Regions from separate parts of the Psychrobacter sp. YP14 genome, predicted to be linked through region 2. Evidence: riboswitches for the same ligand, from Rfam matches in the RefSeq annotation. Region 2 holds a riboswitch; the other holds the start of a gene.
The links. A riboswitch is a leader RNA that binds a small molecule or an ion and turns the genes downstream of it on or off. The one in region 2 is predicted to bind thiamine pyrophosphate.
Positions count from the first base shown of each region.

Region 1: linked by a shared signal. The riboswitch ahead of thiC (phosphomethylpyrimidine synthase ThiC) and the one ahead of thiM (hydroxyethylthiazole kinase) in region 2 are both predicted to bind thiamine pyrophosphate.

Region 1 is NZ_CP029789.1:2,666,731-2,671,161, forward strand. Features, by position in the region: gene pstS (phosphate ABC transporter substrate-binding protein PstS) at 1-763, opposite strand, end outside; gene DLE54_RS10975 (septal ring lytic transglycosylase RlpA family protein) at 1,254-1,616, shown strand; TPP riboswitch at 1,709-1,847, shown strand; gene thiC (phosphomethylpyrimidine synthase ThiC) at 2,136-4,136, shown strand; gene DLE54_RS12030 (autotransporter domain-containing protein) at 4,320-4,431, shown strand, end outside.
Region 2 is NZ_CP029789.1:961,077-965,507, forward strand. Features, by position in the region: gene radA (DNA repair protein RadA) at 1-97, shown strand, start outside; gene thiD (bifunctional hydroxymethylpyrimidine kinase/phosphomethylpyrimidine kinase) at 116-910, opposite strand; gene thiE (thiamine phosphate synthase) at 959-1,600, opposite strand; gene thiM (hydroxyethylthiazole kinase) at 1,593-2,393, opposite strand; TPP riboswitch at 2,495-2,583, opposite strand; gene DLE54_RS04175 (septal ring lytic transglycosylase RlpA family protein) at 2,860-3,456, opposite strand; gene greA (transcription elongation factor GreA) at 3,809-4,285, opposite strand.

The sequences.
Region 1 (4,431 bases), 1.1 Mb from region 2:
CAATTGAGTTTGCCATACGACTGACATTGCTGGCCACGCCCTCATTACCCTTGCCGCCCACACCTGTCGCTGACGTTGGCCACTGCACGGTCTTATCAACACCGATGCTGTCTTTCCATTCAGGTGATACTTTGGCCAGATAGTCTGTAAAGTTAAAAGTAGTCCCTGAACCGTCTGAGCGAAACACTGTAGTAATCGCGGTGTCAGGTAGGGTCAACTCTGGGTTTAAGGCAGCGATTGCAGGATCATTCCACTTGCTGATTTTACCCAAGTAGATATTGGCTAACGTTTCGCCATCTAGCTTTAGTTCGCCAGGCTTGATACCTTCAACGTTGATAACAGGAACCACACCACCAATAACGGTTGGGAATTGGATTAAGCCCTCTTTTTCTAGCTCTTCAGGCGTCATTGGAGCATCAGAGGCACCGAAGTCTACTGTGTTTGAGACGATTTGCTTAATACCGCCTGATGAACCGATAGACTGATAATTCACCTGACCTTTGGTTTCTTTGTTGTAGTCCGCTGACCATTTGATGTAGATAGGCTGCGGGAAAGAAGCACCTGCACCGGTAATATTCATCTCAATGCCTTCAGCTGACTTGAACTCACCCGCTGCAGCAGACGCTGATTCTGAAGTATTTGCTGTGCTGGCTGCTGCCGAGCTAGCCGCTGTCGTATCATCAGCTGTTGCCGCTTCTTTCTTATCACAAGCAGTTAGGGCCAACATGCTGGCAACAGTGACAGCTAATAGTGAATAACGCATGGTCTCTCCTAAAGAGTAAAAAATGTTTTTATATAAAATATAAGAAATACAGAGACTTAATAACGGATAAAGCAAAGCGGCTTGATATAAATCACTGTAATTGACGACGCTTTTGTCGGTCTTGTATTGGATTGAACACATTTTGACGTCTAAATATGACAGTTTGATGAAATGAATATCTTTTGTAAGAAATAGGTAACTTCAAAAAAAGTCGGGTGAATAATGTTACGCAACTGTACTGCGCTGAACATTTGGCTATGACGGTGTTTGAACCTTACTGGCATAGCATAAGACGCTACTCGGTTAAGTATTCCTTACATTATCTTTAACCATTAGAAAGTATCGCTAAACTAATTACCTGTAGAATTAGCCCTCGATGTTTTGGTGCAGACAATTAGGTTTTGATCGCGGTTCACTGCTTTTCACAGTAACGCCAAGATTTTATTGCCATCACAGGTGCCAATCATTTATTCCATTACAGGTCCAATTTATGAAAAAGCTTTTTATGCCAGTTACCCTTCTATTAACCTTATTACTGAGTGCGCCTGCCAATGCTGGCCTTGCCTCTTGGTATGGTCCCGGGTTTCATGGAAAAAGAACCGCTTCCGGTGCTATTTATAATATGTACGCCATGACAGCCGCCCACAAATCATTGCCTTTTGGTTCAAAAGTAAAAGTTACTAACCTTAAAAATAACAAATCGGTGGTGGTAAAAATAACTGACCGTGGTCCTTTTGCGCCCGGCCGTATTATCGATTTGTCCAAGAAGGCCAACCAATCGCTAAATTGCAATCTTTGTAAAGTAACCGTTGAAGTATTAAGCAAGGGTGATGGCAAGTACCGCAAACAATAACTTTGTAAAACCGCAGCGCCCTAGAAAAAATTAAAATAATATTGAGGACTGTTATTGCTCTAAAAGTTTGATAAGATAGCCCTTGATAAAACCATTAAGACTCGGGGTGCAGACCTTGCGTTATCTGATAGCCGCTGAAATGCGATTATAGACAACCACGCGTTTGCTGAGACATCACCCGTTGAACCTGATGCGGTTAATACCGCCGTAGGAAAGTCATTGCAACTCCCCTATACCTTATTTTTATCACAAAAAACACAACGCTTATTACTATGACAGCCCTTGAGGGTTGTGAATTAATGCGTGCTCTGCGCTTAAGATAAATCAGTTTGGATGTATCTTATCTCAGGTTACTCTAAGCGTTATGAGTCAATGTGTTTGTGTTAAAAAAGAGGGATTCGCTTTGTTAAGCGGCAGAATCTGCACTCACTGAGTCTTTATTTTTACTACCGGTTTTTAGCCTTTTACCCTAAAAGCCTCTATGGCACCTTGCCATTAACAAAAAATAAGGACATTTCTATGAGTAATGAACAACACACCATTAAGACGCCAGCGCACCGTAATGTAAAGGATGAGCGCTTCGATGAAGAGGCTCGCGACTTAACCCGCAGCCTGCCGGCGTCAAGAAAAATATATATCGAGGGCTCTCGTCCTGATATTCAAGTGCCGATGCGTGAAATAACTTTAACCGATACGCCCACTGGCGGCTTTGGCCTAGAAAATGGAGAAAAGAACCCGCCTTTTTATGTCTATGACACTTCAGGCGTCTATACTGACCCGAGTGTCGATATTGACCTCACCAAAGGCTTACCAAAGCTACGTGAAAAATGGATTGAAGAGCGTGGCGATACCGAAGTTTTAGACGGATTATCAAGTAACTACGGTCAAGAGCGTGCACGTGATATTAAAACCGCCAACATCCGTTTTGCTCACATCGACAAACCACGACGTGCCAAAGCAGGCAAAAATGTTACTCAGATGCATTATGCGCGCCAAGGTATTATCACGCCTGAGATGGAATACATCGCCATCCGTGAGACCCAAAAGCAGCATGAATTAACCGATATGCGCCAACATGCCGGCGAGACCTTTGGCGCTAATACCCCCAAAATCATCACCCCTGAGTTCGTGCGTGATGAAGTGGCAGCAGGCCGTGCCATCATCCCGAACAACATCAACCACCCTGAATCTGAGCCAATGATTATTGGCCGTAACTTCTTAGTGAAAATTAACGCCAATATCGGTAACTCAGCGCTGGGCTCAAGCATTGATGAGGAAGTATCCAAGATGACCTGGGCTACCCGCTGGGGCGCCGACACCATCATGGATTTATCGACCGGTAAGAATATTCATGAAACTCGTGAATGGATTATCCGCAACTCGCCTGTACCCATTGGCACTGTCCCTATTTATCAAGCGTTAGAGAAAGTTGATGGCGTCGCTGAAGACTTAACGTGGGAGATTTTCCGTGACACGCTGATTGAGCAAGCTGAACAAGGTGTGGACTACTTCACCATTCATGCCGGCGTGCTACTGCGCTACGTGCCTTTAACCGCAAAACGTCTTACAGGTATCGTCTCTCGTGGTGGCTCTATCATGGCACAGTGGTGCTTAGCGCATCACAAAGAAAGCTTCTTATACACCCATTTTGAAGACATCTGCGAAATCATGAAGCAGTATGACGTGGCCTTTAGCTTAGGCGATGGCCTACGTCCGGGCTGTTTGCAAGACGCCAATGATGAGGCGCAGTTTGGTGAGCTCAAAACCTTAGGTGAGCTGACTCAAGTGGCATGGAAGCACGATGTACAGGTGATGATTGAAGGCCCAGGTCACGTGGCGATGAACCGCATTAAAGAGAACATGGATTTGCAGCTTGAGATGTGTTCTGACGCACCTTTTTATACCCTTGGTCCATTAACCACAGACATCGCGCCAGGCTATGATCACATTACCAGTGCTATTGGCGCCGCTATGATTGGCTGGTTTGGCACGGCAATGCTGTGTTATGTGACCCCAAAAGAGCATTTAGGTCTGCCTAATAAAAAAGACGTGAAAGATGGCATCATCACTTACAAAATCGCCGCTCACGCCGCTGACCTAGCCAAAGGCCACCCTGGCGCTCAGGCACGTGATAATGCGTTATCGAAAGCCCGCTTTGAGTTCCGCTGGGATGATCAGTTTAATCTAGCGTTAGACCCAGACACAGCTCGTGAATATCATGATGAAACGCTGCCTAAAGATGCACACAAATCGGCCCACTTCTGCTCTATGTGTGGTCCAAAGTTTTGCTCAATGAAAATCACCCAAAATGTGCGTGAGTATGCCGCAGGCCTGCCTACCGGCTCTGAGGTCACCCCAAGTAGTGGCGAATTATCTGATGAGGTGCATCTTATCAAAGAAGTAGACACTGAGCTTGTTGGTCAAGTCGGTGAAGCCAGTTTTGAAGAGGTACAAAAGGGCATGGCTCAGATGACAGAGAAGTATAATAGCGAGGGACGCCAGCTTTATAAGGAGGTTTAGTTTAATTACAAAGACTTAGAGCTACATTTAGTTTTATGGTAGCTAGAAAGTTAAATAAAAATTAAATAAATAGTGTTGCTATTCTGAAAAAAAGCGTATTATTTCAGAATAACAACACTTTTTTATACTTTGTTGTTAATTTTTTGTTTTTCTAAGCTATTTCTCTACTTTAGGTCTTATCGTATGAACCATGTATACCGAGTTGTCTTCAATCGCGCCTTAGGCGTTTATCAATGTGTATCAGAGATTGCCAAATCTCGTGGCAAGTCTTCAGGAAAATCAGCGACCTCTCGCT
Region 2 (4,431 bases):
CAATGCCCCAAAAAACCTTATGGGGCAGTTTAAGGGTATCACAGTGATAACGGCTGATCGCTTGGATGATGCCATTGACCGAGCGTTTGAAATTTAAGGCGCTGAGTGTTTTAAATTAGCGCTCATAATACGCGTAAAAATGATGCACCGGACCATGGCCATGACCGACATTAAGCTCATCTGCATGCGCTAGAGCACCCGTCAGATAAGCTTTGGCCTTAGCACAAGCTAGGCTTAAGCTGTCGCCTTGACTCCAAAAAGTCGCGATGGCGGCAGATAGGGTGCAGCCAGTGCCGTGGCTGTTTTTAGTAGCGATACGCGCCGCCTCCAGCCACTGACTTTGACCCTCTACCCATAACAGATCTGGAGAGTCTGGCTGATTAAGCAGGTGACCGCCTTTTAAAAAGGTGGCGACCCCTAAACGCTCTGCCTGCTCGAGCATCTGTTCTCGGGTGGTGGCCTCAGCTTCACCCAGTAAATCAGCGGCTTCTGGCAGGTTGGGGGTAATCAGCCCCACTTGGGGCAATAATAGCTCACGCAAGGCCGCCACCGCATCACTGTCCAGCAGTCTATCGCCGCTTTTAGCAACCATGACCGGGTCTAGTACTACCTTGGTGGGTTGGTAAGTCTGAAGCGCTTCTGCCACACAGCGGATGACCTCAGCGGTACCTAACATTCCAATTTTTACCGCATCGACCTGTACATCGCTAAATACAGAATCTAATTGAGCACGAATTAAGTCAGTTGGCATCATCTGAATTTGCTGCACACCTTGGGTGTTTTGTGCCACCACAGCGGTGATGACACTCATCGCATAGCTACCATTGGCACTAATGGCCTTAATGTCGGCTTGAATACCGGCGCCGCCTGTACAGTCTGTACCAGCAATAGTTAATACATTTTTAATCACCGCTACGCTCCTTAAAAATTAGGATGGTTATTGATAGCCTATCTTATGTTATCGCTGTGCTATCAGCAGCTCAGCTGCTTGCTTTGGATCATCGGCTGCACAAATCGCAGAGACTACAGCGATCCCATGACAGCCTGTTTGGTACACTTGTCTGGCATTAGCATGGTTAATGCCGCCAATGGCCACTGTGGGCAATACGCTGGCCTTGGATAAAGTGCTCAATCCCTCTAAGCCTATAGGCTTGGCATGATCTTGTTTGGTAGCGGTAGCGAATACAGGGCCTAGTCCGACATAATCGAGCAGATCAAGGTGATGGTGGTGCGTCTGCTGTAACTGCGCTAAAGTATTAATAGACAGCCCCAGCCAAGCATCATGGCCTAAAATATTTCGGGCCTGTTCAACACTCAAGTCACCTTGACCGATATGAGCACCATCGAGTTTGGCTTTATGTGCAATCTGCACTTTGTCATTGATAACCAAAGGAACACGACCAGCAATGGCCTCTTTAAGCTCACAGGCTGTGGTATACAAGGCCTCATCGCTGGCGTGTTTGTCACGCAACTGCACTAGGGTCACGCCGCCATCGATGGCAGCAAGCACCGTCTCAATCAGTCCCTTATCAGCGCATAGAGCGCTATCGGTGACCAAATATAGCGATAAGGCATCGGCAGATTTATTATGTTTATTCATAAAGCGTTACTCGTGCTTGTTGAGAGACATCGGTTGCCTGTAGGGCATACAAACTATCGAGGAAGTGGATATAAAAGCTGCCAGGCCCTTGAGCAATCTGCATGGCGTGCTCAGCGGCCTGTCCGTAATAACATAAGGCGGTGACAGCCGCTTGTGCCATAGTCTTCTTATTGGCGCCTACAAAGCCGGCTATGAGCGCCGTTAAGGCACAGCCAATTGCGGTGACTTGAGTCATCATAGGATGGCCATGATTAATAGCCCAGCGGTTCATGCCATCGGTCACCCAGTCAATCTCTCCGGTAACCACCACTACCTTGGCATATTGGGTCAAGGCTTCAGCTGCTGCATGGGCTGCCGCCACGCTATCGCCGCTATCGGTGCCCCTGCTTTGACTACTCATACCCGCCAGAGCCAATATTTCTGAAGCATTGCCGCGAATGACATCAGGCTGTAGTGACAGTAGCTGCCGGCAAGCTTGTTGCCGAAATGCAGTGGCACCCACAGCGACTGGGTCTAGCACCCAAGGAATGCCTTTGCTGTGTGCCATCTCGGCCGTGGCCAGCATGCTGTTTAGACGAGTTTGGGTCAGCGTACCGATGTTAATGGCTAGGGCATCAGATAAGCACACAAAGTCAGGGGCTTCTTGAATGTCATGTACCATAGCAGGCGAGGCGCGACAGGCCAAAAGCACATTGGCAACCGTATTATGGGCAACATCATTGGTGAGGTTATGGACCAAAGCAGATTGGTCTTTAAAGGCGTGAAAACAAGACTCGATGAATGGTAACTGCATCTTCCCTCCGAATAGGATAAGAGGGCGTTTAGAAACACACAGCATGACGGCACGCTTATGATAAAGGTGGCAAGTTAACAATCAACCCTTACCCGAAGATGCCGTTATCGCTATACACTCCCTACGCCAGTATAATCTGGATCAGGTTCAAAGGGTGCATCTCAGCCCAAGGGCGCCCCTGTGATAACTTAAAAACAAATAAAACAGCTGTTTATCATAGCTAAGATGGCTTTTTTTCACAAGGGTTTGAGCGGCCTATCTTGCTCAGCTTTTTTAAACTTAGAGCTTTGAAGTTGCCGACTCAAAAATTGGGCATAAAAAAAAGACCTGCCGTTTACGGTGCAGATCTTCTTTTGATCCTGGTTTTAGCCCACCAGGCCGCTTATCGACAAGCGTAAATTTATCACCCTGACTTGATTTAGCAACTGTACTTTTAAAAACCAGCAGCTTACTAAGATTAGCAGGATTAAGGTGAACCCACTCTTTCAATGGTCACATTGGCAATACCACGGCTTACCAAACCGATCTGCTTAGCAGCAGCATAAGATAAATCCAACACACGGTTACCATGGTAAGGACCACGGTCATTCACTTTGACTACCACGCTCTTACCGTTACCTTTGTTGGTGACACGTAAGTAAGTATTAAAAGGCAAAGAGGGGTGTGCTGCGGTTAATGAGTTCATATCAAAGCGCTCACCACTGGCAGTCTTTCTGCCATGGAACTTGCCACCGTACCAAGAGGCACGACCACTTTGTTTGAATTTGTTAACAGCATTTGAGGCTACTAACGTTAAATGAGATAACACATCATCGTTATCTTGGCTAACTTTACTACCTTTGGCATCCATCAATGAGCTGCTGGCAGCTAAAGAGGAGGGCTCAAAGGAGGTTTGTAATAAAGAGGTGGGTTGGCTTTTTTTGCGTGCTAACTCGTTGAGTACACTGTCGATATCGCTTGGGCTTTTAACGCTGATAGTTTGCTTAGAATCCGTAGCGTGAGCCAGATTAGTGGCTCCTACCATGCATGCTAGCGCACATAGAGCTGATGTGAATTTCTTCATAATTGCCTCGTAAGCATTTATCTTAAGTAATGGAAACTCAAAAGATTATGCATTTACTATAAAAATACTACTTAATTAAATAGCTTAAATAAAAATGGGTTAAATAAAAAATACTTACCTAAATTGTTAACATTGGCTATAAAACCATAGGAGGTAAAGATACACACGAAGTGTCACATTTAGATTTGCCAATGTTATATTTTTGTAACTTAACATTAAGCAAAGGGGATTTGCAAGTGACGCTAGAGTTCAACTTTATAGATAATAGACCATTTTTTGATCTATGAATAGTAAAAATATTGAACTCTAGCTAAATAAAGGACGCAATAAATTAAAATTTATTGGTTAAGCTTTACTGATAAATAACTTCGATAATTTCAAATTCTACCAGGCCGCTTGGGGTCTCAATACGTGCCTCATCACCCTCTGATTTACCGATTAAACCTCGAGCAATAGGGGAGTTGACGGAGATTTTGTTGTTCTTAAAGTCTGCCTCATCATCGCCCACAATCTGATAGCGCTTTTGCTCTTCAGTGTCTAGGTTTTCGATAACCACAGTCACACCAAATACGACGCGGCCCTCACGTGGTAAGGTAGCCGGATCAATAACTTGAGCGCCAGAGAGTTTGGCTTCAATGTCACGAATACGGGCTTCACAAAAACCTTGTTGCTCACGGGCGGCGTGGTATTCTGCATTTTCTTTTAAGTCGCCATGTTCGCGGGCTTCAGCAATCGCAGCCGTGATGCGCGGACGATCTACGCTTTTGAGTTGCTTAAGCTCGGCTTCTAACGCAGCATGTCCTTGCGGAGTCATTGGGTAACGTTGCATATCATCTTCCTCATATACATATATGGATGAATAAATTAATAAACAAAAAACACCCCAGCACTCATCACTAAGAGGGTGCTGTTGGTGTCAGGCTTAGGTTAAGTTGTGTGTCGACCTTCTATTTTCAGCGCTGAGCTAAAAAAAGA